Regions from separate parts of the Burkholderia pulmonis genome, predicted to be linked through region 3. Evidence: riboswitches for the same ligand, from Rfam matches in the RefSeq annotation. Region 3 holds a riboswitch; each other region holds the start of a gene.
What was found. A riboswitch is a leader RNA that binds a small molecule or an ion and turns the genes downstream of it on or off. The one in region 3 is predicted to bind cobalamin.
Positions count from the first base shown of each region.

Region 1: linked by a shared signal. The riboswitch ahead of AC5LXK_RS18560 (CbtB domain-containing protein) and the one ahead of cobW (cobalamin biosynthesis protein CobW) in region 3 are both predicted to bind cobalamin.
Region 2: linked by a shared signal. The riboswitch ahead of AC5LXK_RS13170 (FecCD family ABC transporter permease) and the one ahead of cobW (cobalamin biosynthesis protein CobW) in region 3 are both predicted to bind cobalamin.

Region 1 covers NZ_OZ480187.1:379,319-389,005, forward strand. Annotated here, with positions in the region: gene AC5LXK_RS18545 (2OG-Fe(II) oxygenase) at 1-37, opposite strand, end outside; gene AC5LXK_RS18550 (inorganic phosphate transporter) at 323-1,915, opposite strand; gene AC5LXK_RS18555 (histidine phosphatase family protein) at 2,081-2,671, opposite strand; cobalamin riboswitch at 2,722-2,860, shown strand; gene AC5LXK_RS18560 (CbtB domain-containing protein) at 2,894-3,103, shown strand; gene AC5LXK_RS18565 (CbtA family protein) at 3,117-3,839, shown strand; gene AC5LXK_RS18570 (hypothetical protein) at 3,763-4,227, opposite strand; gene metE (5-methyltetrahydropteroyltriglutamate--homocysteine S-methyltransferase) at 4,356-6,650, shown strand; gene AC5LXK_RS18580 (hypothetical protein) at 6,814-7,116, shown strand; gene AC5LXK_RS18585 (AraC family transcriptional regulator) at 7,148-7,933, opposite strand; gene AC5LXK_RS18590 (TonB-dependent siderophore receptor) at 8,305-9,687, shown strand, end outside.
Region 2 covers NZ_OZ480186.1:2,838,643-2,848,329, forward strand. Annotated here, with positions in the region: gene cbiB (adenosylcobinamide-phosphate synthase CbiB) at 1-698, shown strand, start outside; gene cobD (threonine-phosphate decarboxylase CobD) at 691-1,710, shown strand; gene AC5LXK_RS13145 (cobalamin-binding protein) at 1,707-2,624, shown strand; gene cobC (alpha-ribazole phosphatase) at 2,730-3,314, opposite strand; gene AC5LXK_RS13155 (adenosylcobinamide-GDP ribazoletransferase) at 3,299-4,075, opposite strand; gene cobT (nicotinate-nucleotide--dimethylbenzimidazole phosphoribosyltransferase) at 4,065-5,120, opposite strand; gene AC5LXK_RS13165 (ABC transporter ATP-binding protein) at 5,182-5,997, opposite strand; gene AC5LXK_RS13170 (FecCD family ABC transporter permease) at 5,994-6,992, opposite strand; cobalamin riboswitch at 7,152-7,403, opposite strand; gene AC5LXK_RS13175 (ATPase) at 7,558-7,908, shown strand; gene AC5LXK_RS13180 (cell division protein ZapA) at 7,905-8,219, shown strand; RNA gene ssrS (6S RNA) at 8,304-8,485, shown strand; gene AC5LXK_RS13190 (EVE domain-containing protein) at 8,557-9,018, shown strand; gene AC5LXK_RS13195 (SIMPL domain-containing protein) at 9,199-9,687, shown strand, end outside.
Region 3 covers NZ_OZ480186.1:1,860,090-1,869,776, forward strand. Annotated here, with positions in the region: gene AC5LXK_RS08615 (M20 aminoacylase family protein) at 1-416, shown strand, start outside; gene AC5LXK_RS08620 (cobyrinic acid a,c-diamide synthase CobB) at 448-1,752, opposite strand; gene cobO (cob(I)yrinic acid a,c-diamide adenosyltransferase) at 1,755-2,357, opposite strand; gene AC5LXK_RS08630 (cobalamin biosynthesis protein) at 2,392-2,769, opposite strand; gene cobA (uroporphyrinogen-III C-methyltransferase) at 2,766-3,515, opposite strand; cobalamin riboswitch at 3,686-3,923, opposite strand; cobalamin riboswitch at 4,037-4,301, shown strand; gene cobW (cobalamin biosynthesis protein CobW) at 4,630-5,718, shown strand; gene cobN (cobaltochelatase subunit CobN) at 5,725-9,519, shown strand; gene AC5LXK_RS08650 (magnesium chelatase ATPase subunit I) at 9,516-9,687, shown strand, end outside.

The DNA of each region.
Region 1 (9,687 bases), on a different replicon from region 3:
GAAGGTCGGCAATGTTCACGGGCGTACCTCGGTTCATTTGCGGTGTGGTGCCGTGCGGTTGAGCACGGTCGAATCCACGACGAAAGTTGATGAACCCAGTCTACCGGCGTCCGTGCGCGGGTGCGCTCCAGATCTTGCGCTTCAATTCGGAAGAGGGAATGGGGAAACGAGGGAGACGGAGTACCCACAGACTGAATGTGGCGATGTGCCGAGGCGGAGAGGCGGAGAGGCGGAGAGGCGGAGAGGCGAGCGGGAGGAGAGGCGACGATCCGGTCAGCCACGGCAGGCGACCGGCTTCCACCGGCCACCCGCGCGTCCACGATCAGGCCAGCGTCCGGAACAGCCAGTAGAGCCCTGCCGCCAGCGCGATCGATGCCGGCAGCGTCAGCACCCACGCGAGGACGAGGCTGCGTACCGTGCTCCATTGCAAGCCCGACCCGTTCGCCGCCATCGTGCCCGCGACACCCGACGACAGCACGTGAGTCGTCGACACCGGCAGCCCGTACATGTCCGCAGCACCGATCGTCAGCATCGCGACGAGTTCGGCCGATGCGCCCTGTCCGTACGTCAGATGCTGCTTGCCGATTTTTTCGCCGACGGTCACGACGATTCGCTTCCAGCCGACCATCGTGCCGAGGCCCAGCGCAATCGCGACGGCGACCTTCACCCACGTGGGAATGAACTTGGTCGCATGGTCGAGCTGCTTGCGATAGTTGTCGATCGCGAGCTTGTCGTCGGCGGCGAATGCGGGTTGCCCCGACTTCTCGATCAGGCGAATTGCTTCGGACACCAGATACATCGTGTTGCGCACGTTGTCGACGTCGCGCTGCGGCACGGCCGCCATCGAGCCCGACGCGCCGACCGCGTTCGCGAGCGAAGTGGACAGTTGCGCCACGGCCGGCAGCACGGCGGGCGTCAGTTCACGACGCTGCACGTAGTGTTCGACATCGGCGCGCGGGTTTGCCGACGGTGCGACGCCGTTCGTGTACTTCCCGAACGTCGCGGCTGCCTGGTTTGCGACCGCCACGAAAGTTTGCGATTCGGCCGGCGTGACGGCCTTGTTCAGCGCGTACGCAGCCGGCACCGTGCCGATCAGGATCAGCATGATGAGGCCCATCCCTTTTTGCCCGTCGTTCGAACCGTGCGCGAACGACACGCCCGTGCAGGTCAGGATCAGCAGGCAGCGAATCCAGAACGGCGGCGGCTGATCCTTCGGCGGCTCCTTGTACAGCTCCGGAATCCGCACGACGGCCTTCAGCACGAGCAGCAGCAGCGACGCGCACAGGAAGCCGACGATCGGCGAGAACAGCAGCGATTTGCCGACGCCGAGCGCCTGGCCCCAGTCGACGCCGCTCGTGCCGGATGCCCCGTGCATCAGCTGGTTCATCAGCCCCACGCCGATGATCGACCCGATCAGCGTATGCGAGCTCGACGACGGCAACCCGAAATACCAGGTCGCGAGGTTCCACACGATCGCGGCGATCAGCAGCGCGAAGACCATCGCGAAGCCCGAGCCGCTGCCGACCTGCAGGATCAGCTCGACCGGCAGCAATTGCAGGATGCCGAATGCGACGGCGCCGCTCGAGACCATCACGCCGAGGAAGTTCCACATGCCCGACCAGATCACCGCGACGTTCGGCGTCAGCGAGTGCGTATAGATCACGGTGGCGACCGCATTCGCTGTGTCGTGGAAGCCGTTGACGAATTCGAAGCCGAGCGCGATCAGCAACGCCGCGCCGAGCAGCAGGTACGGAAACAGCGCCCCTTCGCGGACCGGCGACAGATCGTCGATCAGGTGGGTGGCGATATAGACGGCGCCGAGCGCGAGCACCAGCAGGAAGACGGCATAGCCGAGCTGCTTGGTGCGTTCGATGGAGCCTGGATTGTTCGGGGTGGACGAAGCAGGTTGATTCATGACGGCATCTCGTGAGGGAACCGCGTCCGATCCTAGCTGCGGCCAGCAGTCAGTTTGATGACAGTCGGGACGACGAACGGTGTGTCTTACAGCAATGTAAGGTGACCGGCGGCATGTGAAGCGCCGGTGCGTATCGCCCGTTCACATCGTGAGCGCAACGGCGGCTCAAGCTTCGGTGTCGCGCCGGTCGTCGTCCGGCATGATCAACGTCCAGCCATCCGGCGAGGCGGCGAACGTCGTGCACGACAGCGGTGCGACGTCGACACGCATTGCAGCGCCGGGATCCATCCGCTGCACGTGCGCGATGACCGCACGGACGATCGGCGCATGCGTGATCGCAACGACGTCGCGACCGCGCGGCAGCGCACCCAACCATGCGTCGACGCGGTGCGCGGCGGCCTCGAACGATTCGCCGCGATGCGGTGACGCGGTCGGATCGCCGATCCACGCAGCCAGTTCGTCGGGCAGATCGCGTGCGAGATCGTGCAGCCGCTTGCCGCGCCAGGTTCCGTAATCGATGTCGCGCAGCGCGTCGTCGATGCCGGCGTGCAGTCCGAGCGCATCGGCGGTCTGCTGCGCACAGCGTGCAGGACTGCACAGCACGAGCGAACCGGGCGCGCCTGCCCATCGGGCGCGCAGCGCGGCGGCTTCGGCGAGCCCGTGCGTGTCGAGCGGATCGTCGTCGGGAAACGTGCCGCTGCGCATCGCGCGGGTCGATGCGTGCGCGATCAGGCGCAGCGTGGCGTGCAGGGTCATGTCGGTTGTCGGGTGATCCGGAGCGGGACGCGATCGTTCATGTGTGGTCACTTCAATACGCGAACGTTCGCGCGTACAATTCGCCCGATACGAAACGCGGAAGCCGGTGCAATTCCGGCGCGGTCGCGCCACTGTAACCGGGGAATCGATGATCCCGGAAGCCAGACCTGCCTTCGTACCCATCCAACATTTGTCGGGGCGCGATTCCCCTGAGGTGCATCCATGAGCGAAGCAGTGCTGAAGCCGGCTGTCGTACCGGCGCCCATTCCCGTCCGTGAACTGTTGCCGTGGGCCATCTTCGTCGGCCTGATCCTGCTGCTCGCGATTTATTTCGTGGGCGCGGAAGAGGGCGCGACGTCGCTCGTGCCGGGCATGTACGTACACGAGTTCGTTCACGACGGCCGCCATCTGCTCGGCTTTCCCTGCCACTGACGCGGAGATCAAGATGGTCGGAAAGCTGCTCATGCGCGGGATGCTCGCAGGCATCGCCGCAGGTCTCCTCACGTTCGGTTTCGCGAAAATCGTCGGCGAACCGCAAGTCGATCAGGCAATCTCCTTCGAAGAAAAGCTCGATGCCGCCAAAGGCGACGCACCGGAGCCCGAACTGGTCAGCCGCCACACGCAGGCCGGCCTCGGGCTGCTGACGGGTGTCGTCACCTACGGCGCGGCATTCGGCGGGCTGTTCTCGCTGGTCTTCGCGTTTGCGTACGGGCGAGGCAGTCGCCTCCCGGCACGTCCGCTCGCGGCCTGGCTCGCGCTGGCGGCGTTCATCGCGCTGGTGATCGTGCCGAACATCAAGTACCCGGCCAATCCGCCGTCGGTGGGCGACCCGGACACGATCGGCTATCGCACGGGCCTGTTCTTCCTGATGATCGCGATCTCGATCGCGACGATGGTGTTCTCGGTCAACGTGCGCCGCCACCTGCTGGCGAAGCTCGGCCAATGGAATGCGTCGATCGTCGCGGGGCTCGTGTTCGTCGTGATCATCGCGGCCGTGCAGCTCGGGCTGCCGTCGATCAACGAAGTGCCGGCCGCGTTCCCGGCCGTCGTGCTGTGGAAGTTCCGCGCCGCCGCGATCGGCATGCAGGTGATCATGTGGACGACGATCGGCCTGCTGTTCGGCGCATGGGTCGAGCGCGGCGAACGCATCGGCATGCGCGCCGCCTGACGCGCATCGCCACGGGGCGCGCCCGGCGCAGCATGCGCGGCGCGCTCCACATCGCTTCGCGCGCCAGCGCGACGACCGCGGCCAGATAGTCGATCGATGCATCCGCGTCGCGGATGCCGAGGGAGATCTGCTTCGCGATCTCTTTCCTTCCCCGCTTGACCGGCACGACCCGCATCCGTTTCTCCAGCTTCAGCCGCTGCTGCCCGCCCTGCATGAACCGCAGGCCACCGCCTTCCCCGGTCCCGGATCGGCGTGCCGAACGGCTGCTCGATTTTCCGGACGTATGGCCGAGTGCCGATTGCGTGAGGTGCAGCGCATTGGCGGCCGCGATCGGCGCACCCTTGCGCTCGACCTCACGAATGACGACGAGACGGAGTCGTTCCAGCATGGATCCCGCTCGCACAATAGATGCATGAACAACTCTCATGCATGGATGAAATAATGCCATTTCATTTCATGGTTTGAACTCCCTATCATGGTTGCCGGATCTCCAATTTCTCTCGGGACGGCAGCCACATGGTGACGACACACAACCTCGGTTTTCCGCGCATCGGCGCAAAGCGCGAACTCAAGTTCGGTCTCGAGCGCTACTGGAAGGGCGAATCGTCGCGCGACGAACTGAAGGCGCTCGGCGCCGAGCTGCGCCAGCGCCACTGGAACGACCAGCGTGATCTCGATCTCGCGCCGATCGGCGACTTCGCGTTCTACGACCAGGTGCTCGACATGAGCTTCACGCTCGGCAACCTGCCGAAGCGCGTGCAGGACTTCCACGGCGATGCGCTCGACAACTATTTCCGCGTCGCGCGCGGCCGTTCGGCGCAGTCGGCGGAAGCGCACGCCGCATGCTGCGGCGGTGTCGCGGCCGGTGAAATGACGAAGTGGTTCGACACGAACTATCACTACATCGTCCCGGAATTCCACGCGGACACGAACTTCGCGCTCGACCCGTCGGGCCTGCTGCAGCAACTGGCCGAAGCGCAGGCGCAGGGCGTAGCCGCGAAGCCGGTGATCCTTGGTCCCGTCACGTACCTGTGGCTCGGCAAGACGAAGGACGATTCCGATCGCCTCGCGCTGCTGCCGAAGCTGCTGCCGGTGTACGGCGCACTGCTCGACACGCTGACCGCACAGGGCATCGAATGGATGCAGATCGACGAGCCGATCCTCGTGACGGAGCTCGACGCCGAATGGCGCCAGGCCTTCCGCACCGCGTATGCAGCGCTGGAAACGCGCCGCATCAAGGTACTGCTCGCCACGTACTTCGGCCAGCTTCAGGACAACCTGACGCTCGCGGCCTCGCTGCCGGTCGACGGCCTGCATGTCGATGCGATCCACGCCCGTAACGAAGTCGACGCGCTGGTGCGCGAACTGCCGGCCGACCGCGTGCTGTCGGTGGGCGCGATCAACGGCCGCAACATCTGGAAGACGGACCTGAGCGCGACGCTCGACTGGCTCGAGCCGCTCGCGAAGCAGCTGGGCGAGCGCCTGTGGATCGCGCCGTCGTGCTCGCTGCTGCACGTGCCGGTCGATCTCGCGAGCGAGGAGAAGCTCGATGCGGAAATCCGCTCGTGGCTCGCATTCGCGCTGCAGAAGCTCGACGAACTGAAGGTGCTTGCGACCGCGCTGAACGAAGGCCGCGACAAGGTCGCCGATGCGCTCGCCGCGAACGCCGCCGCGATCGACTCGCGCCGCCGTTCGCCGCGCGTGAACAACCCGGCGGTGAAGGCCGCGATCGCACGTATCGACACCCAGCTCGGCAACCGCGTGAGCCCGTACACGCAGCGTGCGTCGAAGCAGTCGGCGCGACTGAACCTGCCGGCCTTCCCGACGACGACGATCGGGTCGTTCCCGCAGACCGCCGAAATCCGCCAGGCCCGCAGCCAGTTCAAGGCCGGCGTGCTGGACGAGGCTGGCTACCGCGCGGCGATGAAGGCCGAGATCGAGCGCAGCGTGCGCGAACAGGAATCGCTCGAACTCGACGTACTCGTGCACGGCGAAGCCGAGCGCAACGACATGGTCGAATACTTCGGCGAGCAGCTCGACGGCTACGCATTCAGCCGGTTCGGCTGGGTGCAGTCGTACGGTTCGCGCTGCGTGAAGCCGCCGATCCTGTTCGGCGACATCAGCCGCCCGAAGGCGATGACGGTCGAGTGGATCACGTATGCGCAGTCGCTGACGAACAAGCCGATGAAGGGCATGCTGACGGGCCCGGTGACGATCCTGAACTGGTCGTTCGTGCGCGACGACCAGCCGCGCTCGGTGTCGTGCTACCAGCTCGCGCTGGCGATCCGTGAAGAAGTGCTCGACCTCGAGCAGGCCGGCGTGCGCGTGATCCAGATCGACGAGGCGGCGCTGCGCGAAGGGCTGCCGCTGCGCCGCGCGCAGTGGGGCGAGTACCTGAAGTGGGCGGTCGAGTCGTTCCGCATCACCGCGAACGGCGTGCAGGACGATACGCAGATCCATACGCACATGTGCTATTCGGAGTTCAACGACATCATTGCGTCGATCGCCGACATGGATGCGGACGTGATCACGATCGAGACGTCGCGCTCGGACATGGAGCTGCTCGACGCGTTCGACAACTTCAAGTATCCGAACGAAATCGGGCCGGGCGTGTACGACATCCATTCGCCGAACATCCCGACGCAGGATCACATCGTCGGCCTGATGAAGAAGGCGGCCGAACGGATTCCGGCGGAACGCCTGTGGGTGAACCCGGATTGCGGCCTGAAGACGCGGCAGTGGGCGGAAGTGATTCCGGCGCTGACGAACATGGTCGCCGCCGCGAAGACGCTGCGCAACGAGGTGCAATGACGCATGAACGCTGCGTGCCGGCCGTCGCGATCGACGGCAACCTGATCGCGGACGTGCCCGGAAGTCTCGACGCCGGGGCGACGCGCGAGCGCGTGCGCAGGTTGCCGAGCTGGCCGAGCGTTTCACGGTGTAGGCGTGACATCCCGTTGAGGAGGAGGGCAAGGTGAGCAACGCGACGGACGACGCGCTCGAACGGCTGTTGAAGTCGCTCGAGGACGACAGCGACGATTGCTGGGCGATGCATGAAGAGATCGGCCGGGTGGTCGTGCGCCGGCTGCTGATGGCCGATCGAGCTGCGCTGCGCACCATTGCGAGTGCGTGGATTGCGAGCGACGACGCGCATGCCGCACTGGTCGATCTGGATTGTCATTCGCCCGATCTCGGCGCGGCGAAGGACCGGACGGAGCGCGCCGACGGCGTGCTGCGCGACGCGGTTCGCCGGGCCGTCTTCAAAGAGCCGACATGACGATCGTCGACGACTACGCGTCACCGCACGGTCATTTCAGCGACAGATAGCGCTGCGGCGCATCGCCGGTGACCTGCCGGAACATTGCAATGAACGCGCTTGCGCTGCTGTAGCCGAGCTCCGTCGAGACCTGCGCGACGGTCTGGCCCAGCGTCAGGCGCGTGATCGCCTCCGCCACGCGCATCTGCTGGCGCCATGCCACGAACGTGAGCCCCGTTTCCGCATGCAGGCGACGGGCGAGCGTTCGCCCGCTCGCCCCGAACTGCGCCCCCCAGAAGTCGAGCGTGAGATCGCTCGCCGGATCGTTCATCATGTGTTCGCACATCCCGAGCAGGCGTGGATCGCGCGGCAGCGGAACGCCCGGTTCGGCTAACGCCGGCGTCTCGGCCATCACCTTAAGGAGCAGCGGCGCCGACAGCGCCGCCCGGCTGCCGCGCGCATGTTTCTCGCCGTCCTCGGCCAGCGTGACGGCCAGTTCGCGCAGCAACGGCGACACCGCGATCACGGCCGGCTCGCGCCACGACCACGGAAACGCGTCGGGTTCGACATAGACGTTGCACAGCTGGCCGTCGCCGATCGCGTGCAGCTCGTGGTCGATGTCGGACGGCAACCACACCGCACGCGACTGCGGCAGCGTCCAGGTGCGCGACGGCGTCAGCACGCGCACGACACCCTGTGCCGCAAAGGCGAGCTGACCATGGTGATGCTGGTGCCACGTCAGGCGATCGCCATGGCGGAAGGGCGTGACGGACGCGACGATTTCGTGCGGCAGCGGTACGCGCGCGATCGGATAACGCTTGAGCAGGAACGTCTTCATCGGTCGTTGTCGCGAAACCGGCCGGCGTCGGCCCTATCGCGAATTCACCTCATCTTGTCAAAAAATCGATATCGATTGTCAGCCTTTCTTTTGGCCGACCCGATAAGCTCCTTACCTGGCAAGGCTTCAGGGCCGATACCCTGACAATTCAGTAATGATTCTCATTCCTGTCATTGTCTCATGACCGACCATTCGTCACGTGAGAAGCGGATGAGCCGTGTAGCCGGATCGCCGGCGCGTCGACCGGTGCAACCGAGGTCGGCGGGGCCCGCCGGGACCCGCCTACAAGAACGTCCCCCAGGCATTTGATGTGTCGTGCCCGCCGCCGGCGGGAGGACGTCGTTCGTCTTTTCAACAGTGGGATGAGTGCAATGAAAACAACAACGGACCGCGTGGGGGCGCCGCGTGCGTCGATGACCGGATGGCGGCTGCGTGCGCCGTGCCTGACGCCGCTGGCGCTGGCGATGTTCGGCATGGCGTCGCCATGCGTGCGGGCGCAGGCCGTGCCGGGTGCGAACGACGGCGTGCTGCCGGCCGTGAGCGTCACCGCGACCGCGTCGCCCGACGCGACGACCGAAGGCACGGGTTCGTATGCGGCAAAGCGCGCGACGATCGCGGGCAGGACGCCGGAGCGCATCAAGGACATTCCGCGCTCGGTGTCGGTGATGACGCGTCAGCAGATGGACGACCAGAACCTCACGACGATCCAGGAAGCGCTGCGTTACGTGACGGGCGTGACGTCGGTCGACTACGGCGACGGCACCGCGTATTTCCGCGCGCGCGGCACGCAGCTCGGCGTCGAGTTCGACGGTGTGCCAATCGCGAGCGGGCTGCAATACAAGCAGCAGTTCGATCTCGCGATGTACGACCGCATCGAGGTGCAGCGCGGCCCGGCCGGCGTGATCGACGGCGCGGGCGAACCGGGCGGCACGGTCAATCTCGTGCGCAAACGGCCGCAAGACCGGTTCCACCTGTCGACCGAGACGCAGGTCGGCTCGTTCGGCAGCGTGCGCCAGATGATCGACGTGACGGGGCCGTTGAACAAGGACGGCTCGCTGCGCGGGCGCGCGGTGCTGGTCGGCAGCGACGGCCTCGGATCCGTCGAGCGGATCCGCGACAAGAACGTGATGGCCTATGGCGCGCTCGACTACGACTTCTCGCCGCGCACGACGCTGTCGCTGTCGGCCGCCTATCAGGTATCGCCGGTCTCGGGGCTCGACTACGGGGCGGCCGGTGTCGTCAACGCATCGATGACGGCGCTCACGGGGCGCGTGCCGGGCGCCTATACGCAGAACTTCAGCCCGAGCTGGAATTACTCGTACACGTCGGTGCAGGAGGTCAACGGCAATCTCGTGCACCGCTTCGCGAACGACTGGACGTCGTCGACCACGCTGTTCTACCGGCACGAACTGCTGAAGGGCTATTACGCGTATGCGGGCCCCGGTTCGCTGCCCAACGGCCTTGCGCAGTACGGCGACCAGCGCCAGCGCAACTCGATCGACTGGTTCGGCGCGGACACCAACGTATCGGGCCCGGTTCGCTTGTTCGGGCAGACCCACACGCTGACGTTCGGTGCGAACTACACGGTGATGTCGACGACGGCCCAATCGGGCTATGTCAGGCTCAAGGGCCCGTATGGCGGCGCGGCGGGGCTCTTCAACCTGTTCGATCCGAACGCGGTGCCGGCGGTCGACGTGCCGTACACCTACGGCGAGAACGATCGCACCGTACAGTACGGCTTCTACGCGCAGGCG
Region 2 (9,687 bases), 980 kb from region 3:
CGGCCGCGCTGCACGTCGCGCTGCTGTGGTTCGCGCTCGGCGCGAAGAGCCTCGCCGACCATGTCGCACCGATCGCCGCCGCGCTGCTGCGGCACGACCTCGCGGCCGCCCGCACGCTGACTGCGCGCATCGTGTCGCGCGACACGAGCGACGCGGACGAAGGCGCGCTGTCGCGCGCGGCCGTCGAATCGGCACTCGAGAACGGCAACGACGCGATTTTCGGCGCCCTCTTCTGGTTCGTCGTCGCGGGCGGCCCCGGCGCGCTGCTGTTCCGCCTTGCGAACACGCTCGACGCAATGTGGGGCTACCGCACGCCGCGCTTCCTGACCTTCGGCTGGGCCGCCGCGCGCCTCGACGACGCGCTGAACTGGATACCCGCGCGCCTCACGGCCGCAAGCTACGCGCTGCTCGGCGACACGGCTGCCGCATGGCGCTGCTGGCGCACGCAGGCGCGCCACTGGGACAGCCCGAACGCCGGCCCGGTGATGGCCGCGGGCGCCGGCAGCCTGAACGTTCAGCTCGGCGGCCCGGCCGTCTATCACGGCGAAATCGAGGATCGCCCGGCGCTCGGCACGGGCGCGACGGCCACCGCCCTCCACATCGTCGCTGCGCTGTCGCTCGTCACGCGCACACTCGCGTTGTGGCTCGCGCTGCTGGTCGCGAGCGGCGCACTCGCCATGGCCACCCATCATGTCTGATACACGCATCGCGCACGGCGGCAACCTGCATGAGGCCGCCCGCCGCCACGGCATTCCGTACGACGCATGGCTCGACCTGTCGACCGGCATCAATCCCGTCGGCTATCCGGTGCCGCCCGTCCCGGCCGATGCGTGGCGCCGGCTGCCCGACGACGGCGACAACCTCGCGGCCTGCGCCGCGCAGTACTACCACGCACCCGATCCCGCACACGTGCTGCCGGTTGCCGGCAGCCAGGCCGCGATCCGTGCGCTGCCGGCGCTGTTGCCGGCCGGCGACGCCGGTGTCGCGGCACTCGCCTACGGCGAATATGCGCCTGCGTTCACGCGTCACGGCCATCGCGTCGTTCCACTCGATATCCGCGCCGCTACGCTGCCAGCGACACTGCGCCACGTCATCGTCGGGAATCCGAACAACCCGACCGCGGAATGCGTACCGGCCGAGCGCCTGCTCGGCTGGCATGCGCAGCTCGCCGCGCGCGGCGGCACGCTGATCGTCGACGAGGCGTTCGCCGATACGGGCGCAACGCCATCGCTTGCGCCGCAGGTCGATCGCCCGGGGCTCGTCGTGCTGCGCTCGGTCGGCAAGTTCTTCGGGCTCGCCGGTATCCGTGCGGGCTTCGTGCTCGCGTGTCCCGACCGGATCGTCGCGTTGCGCGACATGCTCGGCGCGTGGACAGTCAGCGGTCCGGCACGTCACGCGGTGGCCGCGGCGTTCGCCGATCGCGCGTGGCAGGCCGCCGCCCGCGAACGGCTCACGGCCGACGGCGAACGCCTGGCCGCGCTGCTGCGCGCGCACGGCTTCGCGGTTCGTGCGACACCGCTCTTCAGCTGGACCGACGACCCGCGCGCCGCCGCGCTGCATGCGGCGCTCGCGGCACACGGAATCTGGACGCGACACTTCCCGACACCGTCGAGCATGCGCGTCGGCCTGCCGGGCAGCGAAGCCGAATGGCAACGGCTCGGCGACGCGCTCGCGCATTGCGTGCCGACGCTGCAACAGGAATCCGCATGAATCCGTGCATGCTTCACCGGCTCGCGCCGGTCGCATTACTCGCCGCGCTCACTCACGTGCCGCTTGCCCACGCCGATGTCTCGACACGCGACGACGCCGGCAATACGGTCACGCTGCCTGCGCCCGCACAGCGCGTGATCAGCCTCGCCCCGCACGCGACAGAACTCGTCGACGCGGCCGGCGGCGGGACAAAACTGGTCGGCACCGTCACGTACAGCGACTATCCGCCCGCTGCGCAGGCCGTGCCGCGCGTCGGCGACAACAAGGCGCTCGACCTCGAGCGAATCGCCGCACTGAAGCCCGACCTGATCGTCGTCTGGCGGCACGGCAACGCCGAGCGGCAGACCGACGCGCTGCGCGCGCTGCACATCCCGTTGTTCTTCAGTGAACCGAAGCATCTCGACGACGTGTCGTCGTCGCTGCGCCGGCTCGGCACGCTGCTCGGCACGCAACCGGCGGCCGATGCGGCCGCGGACGCCTACACGCGCGACATCGCGGCGCTGCGCGCACGCTATGCGGCACGCCCGCCCGTCACGATGTTCTTCCAGGTCTGGGACCGGCCGCTGATGACGCTCAACGGCGCACACCTGATCAACGACGTGATCGAACTGTGCGGCGGCCGTAACGTGTTCGCATCGCTCAAGCCGCTCGTGCCGACCGTCACCGACGAAGCCGTGCTCGCGGCAAATCCGGAGGCGATCGTGACGACGAGCGCCGGCGCGACCCGTTCGAACGACGCGCTGCCGAGCCTTGCCCGCTGGCGCGCATGGCCCGCGCTGACGGCCGTGGCGCGCAACAACCTGTTCGCGATCGACGGCGATCTGCTGACGCGGCCATCGCCGCGGATCGCGCAAGGCGCAGCTGCGCTGTGCGAGGATCTCGATGCCGCGCGTACGCGGCGGCCGGCGCACTGATTTTCGGCGACTGGTGCGCGCGTCGCGCACCGGTGCGTGGCGCATCCGATGCATCGGATGCCGCTGACCGCACGCCGCGTCGTTCACATGCGGACGCCGTTGCGCCTATGCGTCCCAGCGCACGACTTCCCACACTCGCGTCGCGGCATCCGCACGCAGCCAGACGACACCGCCGGTCGGCACCGGCCGCGACAGCAGCGTATCGAGCGGCACACGCAACGCATGCGATGCGAATGCACGGATCACGCCCGCGTGCGTGACGACCCATTGCGACCCGTCGATCTGTGCCATCGCATCGGCCCGCCGTGCCACACGTGCGACGAACCGCGCGACGCTTTCGCCACCGTGTACGCACGCATGCATCAGGTCGGCCGCCCATGCGTCGAGTGCCGCGCGGTCGATGTCGTCCCAACGCTGCATTTCCCACGCACCGAAATCCATCTCCTGCCAGTCGGCATCGCACTGCAGCGGCACGTCGAATGCCCGCGCCAGCCGTTCGGCAACCGACGCGCAGCGCGTCAGCGGGCTCGTCCACAGTTGTTCAGGCAGCGGCGCGCCGAGATCCGACAGATGCGCGCGCACCGCCTGCGCGCCGGCGTCGGCCGGCGCGGCGAGCGGCACGTCGCTGCGGCCGTAGCATACGCCTGGCTCGACACCGACGGCCGGGTGACGGATCAGGACGACGTCCATCCGAGCACCACGAGATAGATCGCCAGTTCGCTCAGCTGCTGCGCGAAGCCAAGACAGTCGCCCGTATAACCGCCGATCCGCTTCACGAAATAGCGGGCCGCCCACGCGCGCACGAGGACGAGCGCGACGCATGCGGCAACGCCCATGCGCCAGTCCGGCCAGAACAGCCAGGGCAATCCGAATACCGCCGCGACGCATGCCGAGCGCGCGCCCATCCGTTGCGCGACCGGTTTCGCCTTGCCTTCGGGCCGCACGTAGTCGAGCGTCATCAGCAGGCTCACGGCGGTCGCGCGGCTCGCCGCATGCGCGGCGATCATCGTCCATGCGGCACGCAACGGCAGCATCGACGCAAGCGCCTGCCATTTCACGCCCAGCGAGATCACGAGCGCGACCGCGCCGAACGTGCCGATCCGCGAATCGTGCATGATGCGCAGCACGTCGTCGCGCGTATAGCCGCCGCCGAACGCATCGCAACTGTCGGCCAGGCCGTCTTCGTGGAAGGCGCCGGTCGCGAGCAGCGTCGCGGCCATCGACAGCCCGACCGCGATCGACACCGGCAGCGCGCGCAGCGCCACCAGATAGACCAGCGCACCCCACGCGCCGACGCATGCGCCGACGAGCGGGAAATATCGCGCGGCCTGGTCGAGATCGCCGGCCGCATAGCCGATCGAACGCGGCACCGGCACGCGCGTGAAATAGCCGAGCGCGACGAAGAAGTAACGCAGTTCGGCCCGCACGCCGCGCGCGCGATCAGGCGTCACGATTGTCGACGCCGGCGGACTCGAAGCTCGCCATCTCGCTGAGGAAGGCCGCCGCCGCGCGCACGAGCGGCAGCGCGAGCGCCGCGCCCGTACCTTCGCCGAGCCGCAGGTCGAGCGCGAGCAGCGGCTTCGCGCCGAAATGCTCGAGCATGCGCCGGTGCCCGGCCTCGTGCGACGTATGCGAGAACACGCAGTAGTCGCGCACGCCGGGGGCGATGCGTTCGGCGACGAGCAGCGCGGCCGTCGCGATGAAGCCGTCGACCAGGATCGTCATCCGCTCGCTCGCGGCCGCGAGGTACGCGCCCGTCATCATCGCGATCTCGAAGCCGCCGAACGTCGCGAGCACGTCGAGCGGCGCAACCGCGTGCGAATGCCTGACGAGCGCACGGCCGAGCACTGCGCGCTTGTGCGCAAGCCCCTGGTCGTCGAGGCCCGTGCCGCGGCCGACGCATGCGTCGATCGGCACGTCGAGCAGACGGCTCATCAGGCACGCGGCCGACGACGTGTTCGCGATCCCCATCTCGCCGAAGCCGATCACGTTCGTGCCGAGCGATGCGTGCAGGCGCACGCGCGCCGCGCCGGCGGCCAGCGCCGTCATTGCCTCGTCGCGCGTCATCGCCGGCTCCGCCGCGAAGTTGCGCGTGCCGCGCGCGACCGACAGCGACACCAGCCGGTCCGACACGGGCAGCGGCGACGCGACGCCCGCATCGACGATCTCGAGCGTGCTCTGCGCGACGCCCGAGAACGCGTTGATCGCCGCGCCGCCGGCCAGGAAATTCGCGACCATCTGCGCGGTCACCGCTTGCGGATAAGGACTGACGCCCTCGGCCGCGATCCCGTGGTCGCCGGCGAACACGATCGTCACGGGACGCTGCACGACCGGCCGCTCGGTGCACTGGATCAGGCCGATCTGCAGCGCGACCGCCTCGAGCTGGCCGAGGCTGCCGGGCGGCTTGGTCTTGTGGTCGATCACATGCTGCAGGCGCTTACGCAGCGCGTCGTCGAGCGGCGCGATCGCGGGCGGGAAGTGGGTCGGAGTCGTCATCGAGAAGCCGTGTCGTTCGCGCGGCATGCACCGCGCATCGGAAGAATCGGGAAAGGAAAAGTCATTGTCGCGCAGGCCACGCCGGCAGCAGCGCATCGCGGCCGTTCTCGCGAATCAGCACGAGCGGATAGCCGAACGCATCGCTTGCACGCTCGGGCGTCAGCACGTCGTGCACGGGGCCGGCCCATGCGTGGCCGCGGCCATCGAGCAGCAACGCATGCGTCGCGAAACGCCGCGCGAGATTCAGGTCGTGGCACGAGAACAGCACCGTGCGCGGGCCCCCGTCGAGCCATGCGGCCAGCGCGGTCAGGCAATCGATCTGGTGATGCAGGTCGAGATGCGCGAGCGGTTCGTCGAGCAGCATCAGCGGCGCATCCTGGCACAGCGTCGCGGCCAGCGCGACGCGCTGCCGCTCGCCGCCCGACAGCGACAGCACGTCGCGCGACGCGAGCGCGGCCAGATCGAACGTCGCGAGCGCATCGCGCACGGCCTCACGGTCGCCGTCACGCTCCCAGCCCCAGCCGCCAAGATACGGAAAGCGGTTGAGCAGCACCGTGTCAAACACGGTCGCGCTGAACGCGTCGTGCAATTGCTGCGGCATCAGTGCGCGACGCTGCGCGAGTTGCTCGGGCCGCCATGCGGCTAGCGGCCGGCCGTCGATCTCGACCTGTCCGCCGGCCGGCGGCTGCAGCCCCGCGAGCGTCGCGAGCAATGTCGTCTTGCCCGCGCCGTTCGGCCCCGCGACACACCAGATCTCGCCGGGGCGGAACGCCTGCGTGAAGCGGTCGAGCAGCGTGCGTGCGCCGGCCTTCAGCGTCAGAGCGGCAGCCATGTAACGCATGTCGCCGGCAGCGGCATGCAACGCGTTGTCCGTCATCGCATCGGCCTCCTCAGCAACATCCACAGGAACACCGGTACGCCGATCAACGCGGTCATCACGCCGACCGGCAATTGCGCGGGCGCGATCGCGGTACGGGCGAGCAGGTCGGCCGCCATCACGCCACCGCCGCCCGCGAGCATCGCGGCCGGCAACAACATCCGCTGGTCGTTGCCGAACGCAAGCCGCAGCGCATGCGGCACGACGAGGCCGACGAAACCGATCGTGCCGGCGGTCGTCACTGCGGCCGCCGCGGCCAGCGACGCGACGAGATAGATCCGCACGCGCAGGCGCGCGACCGGCACGCCGAGCGCGAGCGCGGTCGCGTCGCCGCGCAACAGCACGTTCAGCTGCGGCGCGGCCGGCAGCGCGACGCATGCGGCCAGCAACAGCGCGCCCCACGCGAACCACGGCGCCGTCACGCCGTTCAGGTCGCCCGTCAGCCAGAAGATGATGCCGCGCAACCGCGCATCGGGCGCGAGCGACAACAGCAGCGTGACGAGTGCGCCCCACCCCGCCGCGATCACGACGCCCGTGAGCAGCAGCCGCGGCGACGCATCGCGCGAATCGCCGCGCCACAGCTCGCGGCGTGCAAGACCGAGCACGAGCGCGACCGAGACGAGCGAACCGGCGAACGCCGACGCGTCGACGAGCCACCACGCACCGCCCGCGATCATCGCCACGAACGCGAAGCCGGCTGCACCGCCGGACACGCCGAGCACGTACGGCTCCGCGAGCGGATTGCGCAGCAGCACCTGTAGCAGCGCACCGGCCAGCGCGAGCAGCGCGCCGCACGCGAAACCCGCGAGCGCGCGCGGCAGGCGCAGCGTCCGGACGATATCGGCGAACAGCGCATCGCCGCCATGCGGCACGAGCGACGCGAGCGCCTGCCACGGCGACATCGGCACGCTGCCGATCGACAGCGACGCGACGAACAGCAACGCGACGACGGTAGCCAGCGCGGCCCAGATCGCGGTGGCGCGTGCGGCGCTCATGCCGCGCGCAGCCGTGCGCATGACGCGCGGCGCGTCCGCTGGCGGTAGCCGGCCGGGCGCGACATCGGCGCCTGGCGGATGATTGGGGTCGGCATCGAAGAACATTCCGTCAAGCATTGCGCGCCCCGCTTCCCCGCAGGCCGCGCGTCACGAAGCCCGTGCGGGCTTCCCGTCTCGGCCGGTATCCGGGCTGGCGGCGGTCCGGCTCGCCTTCCCGCGCGTTTCACGCGCAGTGGCCCGCGCCCGCGTGCGACAGCTGCACGCAAAACGCGCCCGAGCCGGCCTGCGTCAACGAACGCGGCCGCTTACCGTTGCGGGGGCAGCGCAGGTTGACACGCTCCCGGAGCGTGCGCCCTGCTTCCCGTTTAACCGCGCGTGCCACGCGCGAGCACCGAGGCGGCGCCAGTTTAGGAGCCGGTCGCACAAGCGTCAAGGAAGCGCCCGAACCCGCGCATGAAGCACCGATTCACGGCAAGAAGCAGGGCAGTTACGACTGGAAACGTTACAGATGTCGGTTTGCGCGTTATTCCGCGCTAAAATGCTGGGTCTTTAGAGGACGCAGCAAATGCTCAACGAACTCGAAACCTTATCTCAAAATATTGGCCGTCTGATTTCGCTGAACAAGCGCTATCACTCGGAACGGCTCGCGCTCGAGGAGCAGGTCGCGCAATTGCGCGCGGAAGCGGACACGGTCCGCGCGGAACTCGCGGAACTGCGCGACGAACGCAATGCGCTCGCGGCCGAGCGTGACACGCTGTCGGCAAAGATCGACGACGCTCAGGTGAAACTGAACGCGATTCTCGAAAAGCTGCCGCGCTCGAAAAGCGCGGAGCAAGCCGACAACCAGCTCGACCTGCTGGATGCGCAGGCGCGTGCGGATGGCGATGACGCGGCCAGCCACGGAGAACATGCATGAGCACCAAGCAGATCGAAGTCTCGATCCTCGGTCAGCCCTATCGGCTCGCCTGTTCGGCCGAGACCGAAGCGGCGCTGCTCGAGGCAGTCGCGCGCGTCGACGCCGAAATGTCGAAAATCCGCTCGAACAGCTCGGTGCGCGGCACCGATCGCATTGCGGTGATGGCGGCGCTGTCGCTCGCATCGGAATTGCTGCGGCTGCAAACGAGCGTGCGACACGGTGAAGCATTTCCGGCGGAGGAAATCCGTCGTACAATGCATCAGATGAACGAACAGCTCGGCGCGGTGCTCGCACAGCACGAGACGCAGTAACGTTTTAATCGATGCGTCGATTCCCCTTGATCTCGGCGATCAACGGTGGTCAAATTGGCGCATCGAAGAATCACAGTTCAGTCAGCTTCCCTGCCTGGTTCGCCAAGGTCATATATTCCTTGAACCAATGCCATGTGCACGGTTGCGGAAATTTGTAGCACGGGCGCGCGCGTCACTCTGTCTGATGTACCCGAAGTGCTGCTAACTGCGACCAATTCTGAACCCCAGGTTCAGGATGCCGGCCTAGCGGCCAAGGCGGGGGCCTATCCAACGGCATCGGGCGAATCCCGATGCCGTTTTCTTTTGTAGCAGCCTCTTTCTGCGTCGATCACGATCCATGCAATACTGGCTGATGAAGTCCGAACCGGACGAAGCAAGCATCGACGATCTCGCCAACGCCCCGCAGCGCTCGCTGCCGTGGACCGGCGTGCGCAACTATCAGGCGCGCAATTTCATGCGCGACACGATGAAGATCGGCGACGGCGTGCTGTTCTATCACTCGAGCTGCCCCGAGCCGGGCATCGCGGGCCTCGCCGAAGTGTCGTCGACGCCCTACCCCGATCCCACGCAGTTCGATCCGAAAAGCCCCTATTACGACCCGAAATCGACGCAGGAAGCGCCGCGCTGGCTGCTCGTCGACGTGCGTTACGTGAAGAAGTCGCCGCTCGTGCCGCTCGCCGCGCTGCGCGACCACGACGAACTCGCCGACATGCGCGTGCTCGCGCGCGGCAACCGGCTGTCGATCACGCCCGTCACACGCGCCGAATGGCGGTTCATCACCGAAAAGCTGATGAAGTAGGCGTGCGCCAAAGGTCAAATCTGGTCAGCCTGTACCGCCGCGACGGAACTCGCGGCACTTTCGCGCAGCCTAAGCAACCGCTGTCGGCCGATCGGGCCGGCTGTCGTTTTTTTGTCGCGCGGTACGCCCGCGTCGTGCACGCGTGATCCGCGTGCACGCCCTCGCACAAGGAGTCCAACAATGACCAAGAAATCCGCACTCGCGCTGTCGCTCGCCCTCGCCGCCGCCGTTCCCGTCGCGCTGACGCTCGCGTCGCCCGCCGCGCACGCACAGACGGCGAATCCGCATTTTCCGGAGCCGGCCGGCGTGCTGTCGCTTTCGTCGCAGGCCAGTGCAGACGTGCCGCAGGACATCATCCACATCACGCTGTTCTACGAGCAGCAGGCCAAGGATCCGGGCAGCCTGACGGCGCAATTGAACCAGCGCGCCGACGCGGCCCTGTCGCAGGCGAAGGGCGTATCGGGCGTCACCGCACACACGGGCGCGTTCTCCGTGTATCCGAGCACCGATCGCGACGGGAAGATCTCCGCATGGCGCGGCCGTACCGAGGTGGCGCTCGAATCGCGCGATTTCGCCGCGGCGTCGAAGCTGGCAGGCCAGTTGTCGAACCTGATGCAGGTCGCGAACGTCGAGTTCTCGCTGTCGCCTGAAGCACAGCGCACGGCCGAA
Region 3 (9,687 bases):
GCGCGCAGATGCGCCTGTCGGTGCGGGCGCTGAAGCCGGAAGTGCGCGACCTGCTCGAGACCCGCATCAAGGAAGTCGTGCATGCGCAGGCGGCCGTGTTCGGCGCGACCGCGACAATCGATTACCAGCGCCGCTACCCGGTGCTCGTCAACGATGCGGAGATGACGGCGTTTGCGCGCGGCGTGGCACGCGAGTGGGTCGGTGACGCAAACCTGATCGATGAAATGGTACCGCTCACCGGCAGCGAGGATTTCGCGTTCCTGCTCGAGAAACGGCCCGGCTGCTACCTGATCATCGGCAACGGCGACGGGGAAGGCGGCTGCATGGTGCACAACCCCGGGTACGACTTCAACGATGCGGCACTGCCGACCGGCGCGTCGTACTGGGTGAAGCTGACCGAAGCGTTCCTGGTGTGACGGAACCGGATCGCGCGTGACGCGCGATCGTTCAGAACGCTTCCCCGCCGAACAACGCCACGACCGCATCCGGATTCGACGGCCAGTACATGTGCATGTACGTCGCGACGATCGCACCGTCGCGATAGACGGCTTCGCCGCTGCCGGGCGTGCCGTCCGGGCGCGCGGCGCTAGCAACCGGCGCCAGTGGCGTCGCCAGCCGCGAATAGTGGAACGTATGCCCGCGCATCGGCCCGGTGCGCGTCTCGAGCTGCTGCATGCCGAGCGCCGCGAACCGGCGCTGCATCGTCGCATGACCCGGCAGCAGGCCCAGCATCGGCGTCGTCACGCCGTCCACGTCGGTCAGCGATTCGCACAGATACACCATCCCCCCGCATTCGGCGACGATCGGCCGGCCGGCGGCCGCGTGTGCACGAATCGTTCGCGCGGCCTCGACATTCGCCGCGAGCGTCGCCGCATGTAGTTCCGGATAACCGCCCGGCAAAAACAGCGCATCGCAATCGTCCGGCACGGGCTCGTCGGCGAGCGGCGAGAAGAACCGCAGCGCCGCACCGAGTGCCTCAAGCAGTGCGAGATTCGCCGGATAGATGAACGAGAACGCCGCATCGCGTGCCACCGCGATCCGCTTGCCGGTGAGCGCGCGCGGCAACGGCGCCGCCGCGTCCGGTTCGGCGAACGCGACGGCCGGCGGCAAGGCGGCCAGCGCCGTCTGCGCGAGTACGTCGGCCGCACGATCGAGCCGCGCGTCGAGATCGCCGATGTCGGCCGGCTGATGCAGGCCGAGATGCCGCTCCGGCAATGCGATGCCCGAGTCGGCCGGCACGTGCCCGAGCCAGCGCAGGTCGTCGGGCAGCGCCTGTTGCAGCAATTCCGCGTGCCGCGCCGAGCCGACGCGGTTCGCCAGCACGCCGTGAAACGGCAGACCCGGCCGGAATCGCGCGAGCCCGAACGCGATCGCCGCGAACGTCTGCGCCATCGCCTTCGCGGAAATCACCGCGACGACCGGCACACCGAATGCGGCCGCGAGATCGGCGCTACTCGGCGTGCCGTCGAACAGCCCCATCACGCCTTCGATCAGGATCAGGTCCGCATCGCGTGCGGCTTCGGCGAGCAGCGCACGGCAGCCGGCCTCGCCGACCATCCCGAGGTCAAGCGCATGCACGGGTGCGCCGCTCGCGCGCTCGAGCAGCATCGGATCGAGAAAATCGGGCCCGGTCTTGAACACGCGCACGCGCCGGCCGAGCCGGCGATGCAGCCGCGCGAGGCCGGCCGTCACCGACGTCTTGCCCTGACCGGACGCGGGCGCGCTGACGAACAGCGCGGGGCAGGCCGGCATGCTCAGAACTCCACGCCGCGCTGCGCCTTCACGCCTTGCTCCTTGTACGGATGCTTGACGAGCCGCATTTCGGTGACGAGGTCGGCCGCATCGATCAGTGCGTCGGGCGCGTGCCGCCCGGTCACGACGACGTGCACCGAATCCGGCCGCGCGGTGAGCGTCGCGAGCACTTCGTCGAGCGGCAGGTATTCGTACTTCAGCACGGTATTCAGCTCGTCGAGGATCACCATCCGGTAATCGCCGCTTTCGATCATCCGGCGCGCCTCGTCCCAGCCCTTGCGCGCGGTCGCGATGTCGGCGTCGCGGTTCTGCGTATTCCACGTATAGCCGTCGCCCATCGTCACGAAATCGCATTCCGCAACCGCGCCGAGGAAGTCGCGCTCGGACGTGTGCAACGCGCCCTTGATGAACTGCACGACGCCGAGCCGCATGCCGTGGCCGAGCACGCGCACGGCCATGCCGAACGCAGCCGTGCTCTTGCCCTTGCCGTTGCCGGTATTGACGATCAGCAGGCCCTTTTCCTGGGTGGCGGCGGCCTGCTTCTTCTCGTGGCCGGCGCGGCGGCGTTCGGTCATCCGTTGATGGGATTCGGCATCGGTCTTCATCGGAAATCGTCCTGTCGAAAGCGAAACAAAGGGTTCAGAGCGGGCCGGCGAGCGCGACCGTCACGCCGTCCCGGATGGATTTGGGGCCCAGCAGCCGGCCGTGCGGCGCAGCGAGCTGCGCACAGGGCTCGGCCACGCCCGCGACGCCGAAGCGGGAAAGCGCCGCGTCCGACGGGCCGCTCGCGGCCAGATCCGGGCGGCTCGCGAGCTGTGCCGCGTCGAACGCAACGAGCGGCCAGCCGCGTCGCGCGCACAGCGTGCGCAGTGCCCGGGCGGATGCCTTGTCGGCGAGCGTGGCGACGAGCGCCGGTTCGGCAGCCGGGTAGCACTGCAGCGCCGCGCGGATCGCGGCATCGAGTTGCGCAGCCGTGACGCCTGCGCGGAAGCCGACACCGAGCGCGACGCGCATCATGCGCGGCCGCCGAGCGCGGCACGCACGGCCGGATCGTCGGCGAGCGCCGCGACGCGGCCGATCACGACGATCGCCGGCGAACCGATGCCGGTCGCACCGACGCGTTCGACGACGGTATCGAGCGTCGCAAGCACGTGCCGCTGTTCGGGACGCGTCGCATTCTCGATCGCCGCGCACGGCGTATCGCCCGGCAGGCCGCCATCACGCAGTGCGGCGACGATCGTATCGAGCCGGCGGATGCCCATGTAGATCACGATCGTCATGCGCGTCGCCGCGAGTGCGCGCCAGTCGGGCTCGTCGACACCGGCGCCGTGGCCCGTGACGAAGATCACGCCCTGCGCGTCGCCGCGCTGCGTGACCGGGATGCCGAGCGCGGCCGGCGCGGCGATGCCCGCGGTGATGCCGTTTACGATCTCGACCGGAAAACCTGCTGCGCCGAGTGCGGCCAGTTCCTCGCCGCCGCGGCCGAACACGAACGGATCGCCGCCCTTGAGCCGTGCGACGCTGCGGCCCGCACGCAAGTGCGCGAACATCGCGGCGACGATCGCCTCCTGCGGCGTCGACGCGTGGCCGCCGCGCTTGCCGACGTGCTCGATCTGCGCGTCGGCGCGCGCATGGTGCAGCACGTCGGGGTTCACGAGATCGTCGACGAGCAGCACGTCCGCCGCGCCGATCGCACGCACGGCCCTGAGCGTCAGCAGGTCGGCGTCGCCGGGGCCGGCGCCGATGAGCCACGCGCGGCTCATTGCGCGCGGCACGGTTCGCACCGCGTCGAAACAGTGGAAAGGGGAAGGCGGGCGGCACAGCGGCGGCCGGCGGGCAGGCAGTACATGACGGATCGGGCGAAGCCCGCGCGAACGCGGGCGGAATGCGCACCCCATCCGTCCCCCGCGGATCGGGCGTTCGGCGAGCGTCGGGCTCGCCCCTTGCGTCGGCCGGTATCCGGGCTGGCCGCTTGCCAGGCCGCAGCCTTCCCGCCCGGCTGACGGGCAGTGGCATCGCGGGCGACCTGGGCGCAGGCGCGGGGAAGCGCGTTGCGCGGGCGGCGTACCGTTGCGGGGACAGCACAGGCCGGGCGGTCGTCCGCCTCCTGTTTCCCGTTTAACTGCATGCACGGAATGCGCATGCGAGCACCGAACGCGGCACATACGATAGCACAGCGGTTTGCCCGTGCGAACCGCCGCGCACGGCCTCCGGCGTGGCCCGGCAGCGGTGCAGAATGCGGCCCGACGGCCCGTTCCGCCTTGACGCTCCCCGCACCGCCGCCTACACTCGCACGCGTTTTGGTGCTCGCGCGCGCCGCTCCGGCGCGCGCAGTTAAACGGGAAACAGGGAGCCTGCCTGCGCCGCAGTCGAGCCAACCTGTGCTGCCCCCGCAACGGTAAGCGAACGCATCGCGCACAGTGCGATGCAGCGCCGCTTCGCCGCATGCCGCACGCATGCGGACGACCGCCACTGGATGCCGCGCGCATCCGGGAAGGCGAAGCGGCGTGTTCGTCAGCCCGGATACCGGCCTAAACGTTGGGGTTCAGCGCCGCGGGGAGGCGGCGCATCGTCCACGGCCGCAGCAGGCCCGACGCCCGGTGTTCGACGCTTCCTCCGCCGATCTGCCCCCGCGCGCATGCGCCGGGCCGGCCCGGCGAACGGCAGGCGGTGCGGGCAGGGCCGGCGGCAGCCGTGTTGGCATTCATGATGTCGACCGTTCGCAAGGAAGCACCATGTCCGATCCGTTGTTCCGCCCGTCGTGCGGCTGTCCGTCCGGATTGCGTGGCGATCTTCCTGCGCGTCACCCGATGCATTGCCACGCCGCCACCGACGCGACGATCCCGTCCTGATTCCCTCTTCGACACCGGACCTACCATGACCCTACGCAAGCTTCCCGTCACGATCGTCACGGGCTTTCTCGGCAGCGGCAAGACGACGCTGATGCGCCACATCCTGCAGCACGCCGAAGGCCGCCGCATCGCGGTGATCGTCAACGAATTCGGCGAACTCGGCATCGATGGCGAAATCCTCAAGGGCTGCGGCATCGGCTGCGAGGACGCCGACGGCGCGCAGGGCGAAGCATCGGGCCAGTTGTACGAACTCGCGAACGGCTGCCTGTGCTGCACCGTGCAGGAGGAGTTCTATCCGGTGATGGAAGCGCTCGTCGAGCGCCGCGCGGACATCGACCACGTGCTGATCGAGACGTCGGGCCTCGCGCTGCCGAAGCCGCTCGTGCAGGCGTTCAACTGGCCGACGATCCGCAACAGCTTCACGGTCGACGCGGTCGTGACCGTCGTCGACGGGCCGGCCGCCGCGAGCGGCCAGTTCGCGGAAAACCCGCAGGCCGTCGACGCGCAGCGCCGCGCCGATCCGAACCTCGACCACGAATCGCCGCTGCACGAGCTGTTCGCCGATCAGTTGTCGTCCGCCGATCTGGTGATCGTGAACAAGGCCGATCTCGTCGGCGACGCGGAGTTTGCGCAGATCGAAACCGCGATCCGCGACGAGATCCCGCCGCAGGTGAAGATCGTGCGCGCGACGCGCGGCGAGCTCGACCTCGCGATGCTGCTCGGCCTCGAATCGGCATCGGAAGACACGATCCACCTGCGTCACGACCATCACGGCTCGGCCGATGACGGCGATCACGACCACCATCACGACGATTTCGACTCGGTGGTCGTGTCGGGCGATGCCAGCACGCGCGAAGCGACGATCGCCGCGCTGCAGCGCGTCGTCGAGACGCACACGATCTATCGCGCGAAAGGCTTCGCCGCGCTGCCCGGCGCGCCGATGCGGCTCGTGATCCAGGGTGTCGGCCGCCGCTTCGACAGCTATTTCGACCGGCGCTGGCAGGACGGCGAAACGCGTGCGAGCCGCTTCGTGCTGATCGGCGAGGATCTCGACGCGGCCGCGCTGCAACGCGCGTTCGACGCCGCGTGCGCGGCCGAGCCGCAACAGGCGTAACGCGCGATGCATCTGCTGCGCACCACGCCGGGCGGCTTCGTCGACGATACGCAGGGCGTCGTCCGGATCGACCAGCAGCCGGCCGACATCGTGATCCTGAGTTCGGCCGACACGACGCTGTCGCTGCTCGCGAGCGTCGTGCCGCATCTGCCGGCCGGATTCCCGAGCGTGCGGCTCGCGAACGTCACGTTCCTGCGCCAGCCGGCGTCGGTCGATTTCTACGTCGACGACGTGCTGCGCCACGCGAAGACGGTCGTGATCGATCACCTCGGCGGCGAAGCCTACTGGCCGTACGGGATCGAGCAGGCCGTGTCGCTCGCGTCGAAACGCGGGCAGCAGCTCGCGATGTTCTCGGGCGACCTGCAGGAAGACCCGAACCTCGTCGCGAAGAGCACGGTCACGCCGGACCTGTGCCGGCTGTGGTGGCGCTACCTGCGCGAAGGCGGCGTGCACAACGCCGACGCGCTGCTGCGCAGCATCGCATGGAATACGCTCGGGTTCGGCGACGAACCCGAGTTGCCGCGCCCGCTGCCGGCCGCCGCGCTGTATCACCCGGCGCGCGACCGCGCGAGCGTCGACGACTGGCGGCCGCGCTGGACGCCCGGCGCGCCCGTCGTCGCGATCCTGTTCTATCGCGCGCACTGGCAGGCCGCGAACACGGCCGTGTTCGACGCGCTGGCCGACGCGCTGGTCGAGCAGGGGCTGAATCCGCTGCCGATCGCGGTGACGTCGCTGAAGGACGCGGTGAGCCGCGAGGTCATCACGCAGCTCTGCGATACCCATGGCGTGGCACTCGTGCTGAACACGACCGCATTCGCGGCCGGCTCGATCGACAGCCCCGAACACGACGTGCTCGCCGGCGATGCGCCGGTGCTGCAGGTGATCCTGTCCGGCGGCAATCGCGACGCGTGGGTGGCCGACAATCAGGGCCTGCATGCACGCGACATCGCGATGCACATCGCGCTGCCGGAAGTCGACGGCCGCATCGTCACGCGTGCGGTGAGCTTCAAGGGGCTCGCGTATCGCTGCCCGCATACAGAGGTCGACGTCGTGCGCTACCAGCCGGACGCCGAGCGGATCGCGTTCGTCGCGGCCCTCGCACGCGGCTGGTGCCGGCTGCGCACGCTCGACAACGCCGACAAGCGCGTCGCGCTGATTCTCGCGAACTATCCGCAAAGCGAAGGGCGGATCGGCAACGGCGTGGGGCTCGACACGCCGGCATCCGCGCTGCGCGTGCTCGCGGCGCTGCGCGATGCGGGCTACGCGCTGGCCGACCTGCCGCCCGACGGCGATGCGCTGATCGCGCGGCTCATCGAAGGCGTGACCAACGACGCGGCCGTGCACGCGTTGCGCCCCGCGTTCCAGAGCTTCCCGCTGGCCGACTACGTCGCGCGTTTCGCGCGATTGCCGGCAGCCGTGCGCGACGCATTGAACGAACGCTGGGGCCCGCCCGAAGCCGATCCGACGCTGCGGCAAGGGCGCTTCACGATCGCCGGCTGGCGCGCGGGCAACGTGTTCGTCGGCATCCAGCCGTCGCGCTCGCGCGGCGAAAACGACTACGCGAGCTACCACGATGCGGATCTCGTGCCGCCGCATGCGTATCTCGCGTTCTATTTCTGGCTGCGCGATGCGTACCGCATCGACGCGGTCATCCATCTCGGCAAGCACGGCAATCTCGAATGGCTGCCGGGCAAGAGCGTCGCGCTGTCCGACGCATGCTGGCCAGACCTGACGCTCGGCCCGCTGCCGCACCTGTATCCGTTCATCGTCAACGATCCGGGCGAAGGCAGCCAGGCGAAGCGTCGCGCGCAGGCCGTGATCGTCGATCACCTGATGCCGCCGCTCACGCGCGCGGAAAACTACGGCCCGCTGCAGGATCTCGAACGGCAGGTCGACGAATACTACGAAGCGCTGATGGTCGATGCGCGGCGCGCGAAGCTGCTGCGCAAGACGATCCTCGCGACGATCGCCGAGCATCGCCTGCATGACGAACTGAGCGTGTCGCCGCCGCGCGATAGCGGCGATGAGGACGCGCTGCTCACGCGCGTCGACGCGTGGCTGTGCGAACTGAAGGAAGCGCAGATCCGAGACGGGCTGCACGTGTTCGGCCTGTCGCCGGCCGATCGCCAGCGCCGCGATACGCTGCTCGCGCTCGCACGCTTTCCGGTCGGCGACGGCAAGGGCGCGCGGGCCGGGCTGATCGGCGCGCTGGCGCGCGATCTCGCGCTCGGCGACGACTTCGATCCGCTCGCGGCCGACTGGGCCGCGCCGTGGACCGGCCCGCGACCGGCGATCCTGCAGGCGCTCGACGCATCGCCCTGGCGCCATGCGGGCGATACGCGCGAGCGGCTCGAACGGCTCGCGCAGCAATGGCTGGACGGGCTGTGCAACAACGGAGTCGACGTGACGCCGCCCGGCGAATGGTCGAATACGCTCGCGGTAATCGAACGTGTCCGCGAAACGCTGCTGCCCGCGCTCGACGCGTGTGGCGGCGAGGAAATGCGCCAGCTGCTGCGCGGGCTCGACGGCCGTTTCGTGCCGCCGGGGCCGAGCGGCTCGCCGTCGCGCGGCCGTCCCGACGTCCTGCCGACCGGCCGCAATTTCTACTCGGTCGACACGCGCGCGGTGCCGACCCAGGCCGCGTGGTCGCTCGGCCTGAAATCCGCGCAGCAACTGATCGAGCGTCATCTGCAGGATCACGGCGACTATCCGCGCGCGATCGGCCTGTCGGTATGGGGCACGGCGACGATGCGCACCGGCGGCGACGACATCGCGCAGGCGTTTGCGCTGCTCGGCGTGCGGCCGAAATGGGCGCACGGCAGCCACCGCGTGACCGACTTCGAGATCCTGCCGATCGAGATCTTCGACCGGCCGCGCATCGACGTGACGCTGCGTGTGTCGGGCTTCTTCCGCGACGCGTTCCCGAACCTGATGCACCTGTTCGACGCAGCCGTGCAGGCCGTCGCCGCGCTCGACGAGCCCGAGGAACTGAACCCGGTCCGCGCGCGCATCGAGCACGAACGCGCGAAATGGATCGCGCAGGGCATGGCGCCCGACGAAGCGCGGCGCCGCGCCGGCTGGCGCGTGTTCGGCGCGCGGCCGGGCAGCTACGGCGCGGGCCTGCAGGACCTGATCGACCAGCGCCGCTGGCAGACCGACGCCGATCTTGCCGACGCGTACCGCCAGTGGGGCGGCCATGCGTATGCGCAGAACAGTGCGGGCGACGCGGCAGCCGATGTATTCGGCGAGCGGCTGGCGACAATCGACGTCGTCGTGCAGAACCAGGACAGCCGCGAGCACGACATCCTCGATTCGAACGACTACTACCAGTTCCAGGGCGGGATGACGACGGCCGTGCGGCACCTGTCCGGACAGCAGCCGAGCATCTACCACGGCGACCATGCGAACCCGGTCGCGCCGAAGATGCGCACGCTGCGCGAGGAAATCGCGCGCGTGATCCGCTCGCGCGTCGTCAACCCGAAATGGCTCGACGGCGTGAAGCGCCACGGCTACAAGGGCGCGGCCGAGATGGCGGCCACCGTCGACTACCTGTACGGCTATGACGCGACCGCGCGCGTGCTGTCCGACCACCAGTACGCGCTCGTCGTCGACGCGTACCTGTTCGACGACGCCACCCGCGCGTTCCTCGAACGGCACAACCCGAAGGCGCTGCACGGTATCTGCGAACGCTTCGTCGAGGCGATGCAGCGCGGCCTGTGGCAGCAGCCGGGCGACTATCGCGAGCGGATCGAGGCGGTCTGGCTCGCGAGCGAACAACTCCAGGAAGGGGGACGGCGATGACCGATCCGACGATGCACCGCGCACGCGCGGTTTTTCCGTTCGCGGCGCTCGTCGCACAGGACGCGCTGCAGCAGGCGCTGTTGCTCGCCGCAATCGACCCGTCGCTCGGCGGCGTGCTCGTCAGCGGGCCGCGCGGCACGGCGAAATCGACCGCCGCGCGCGGTCTCG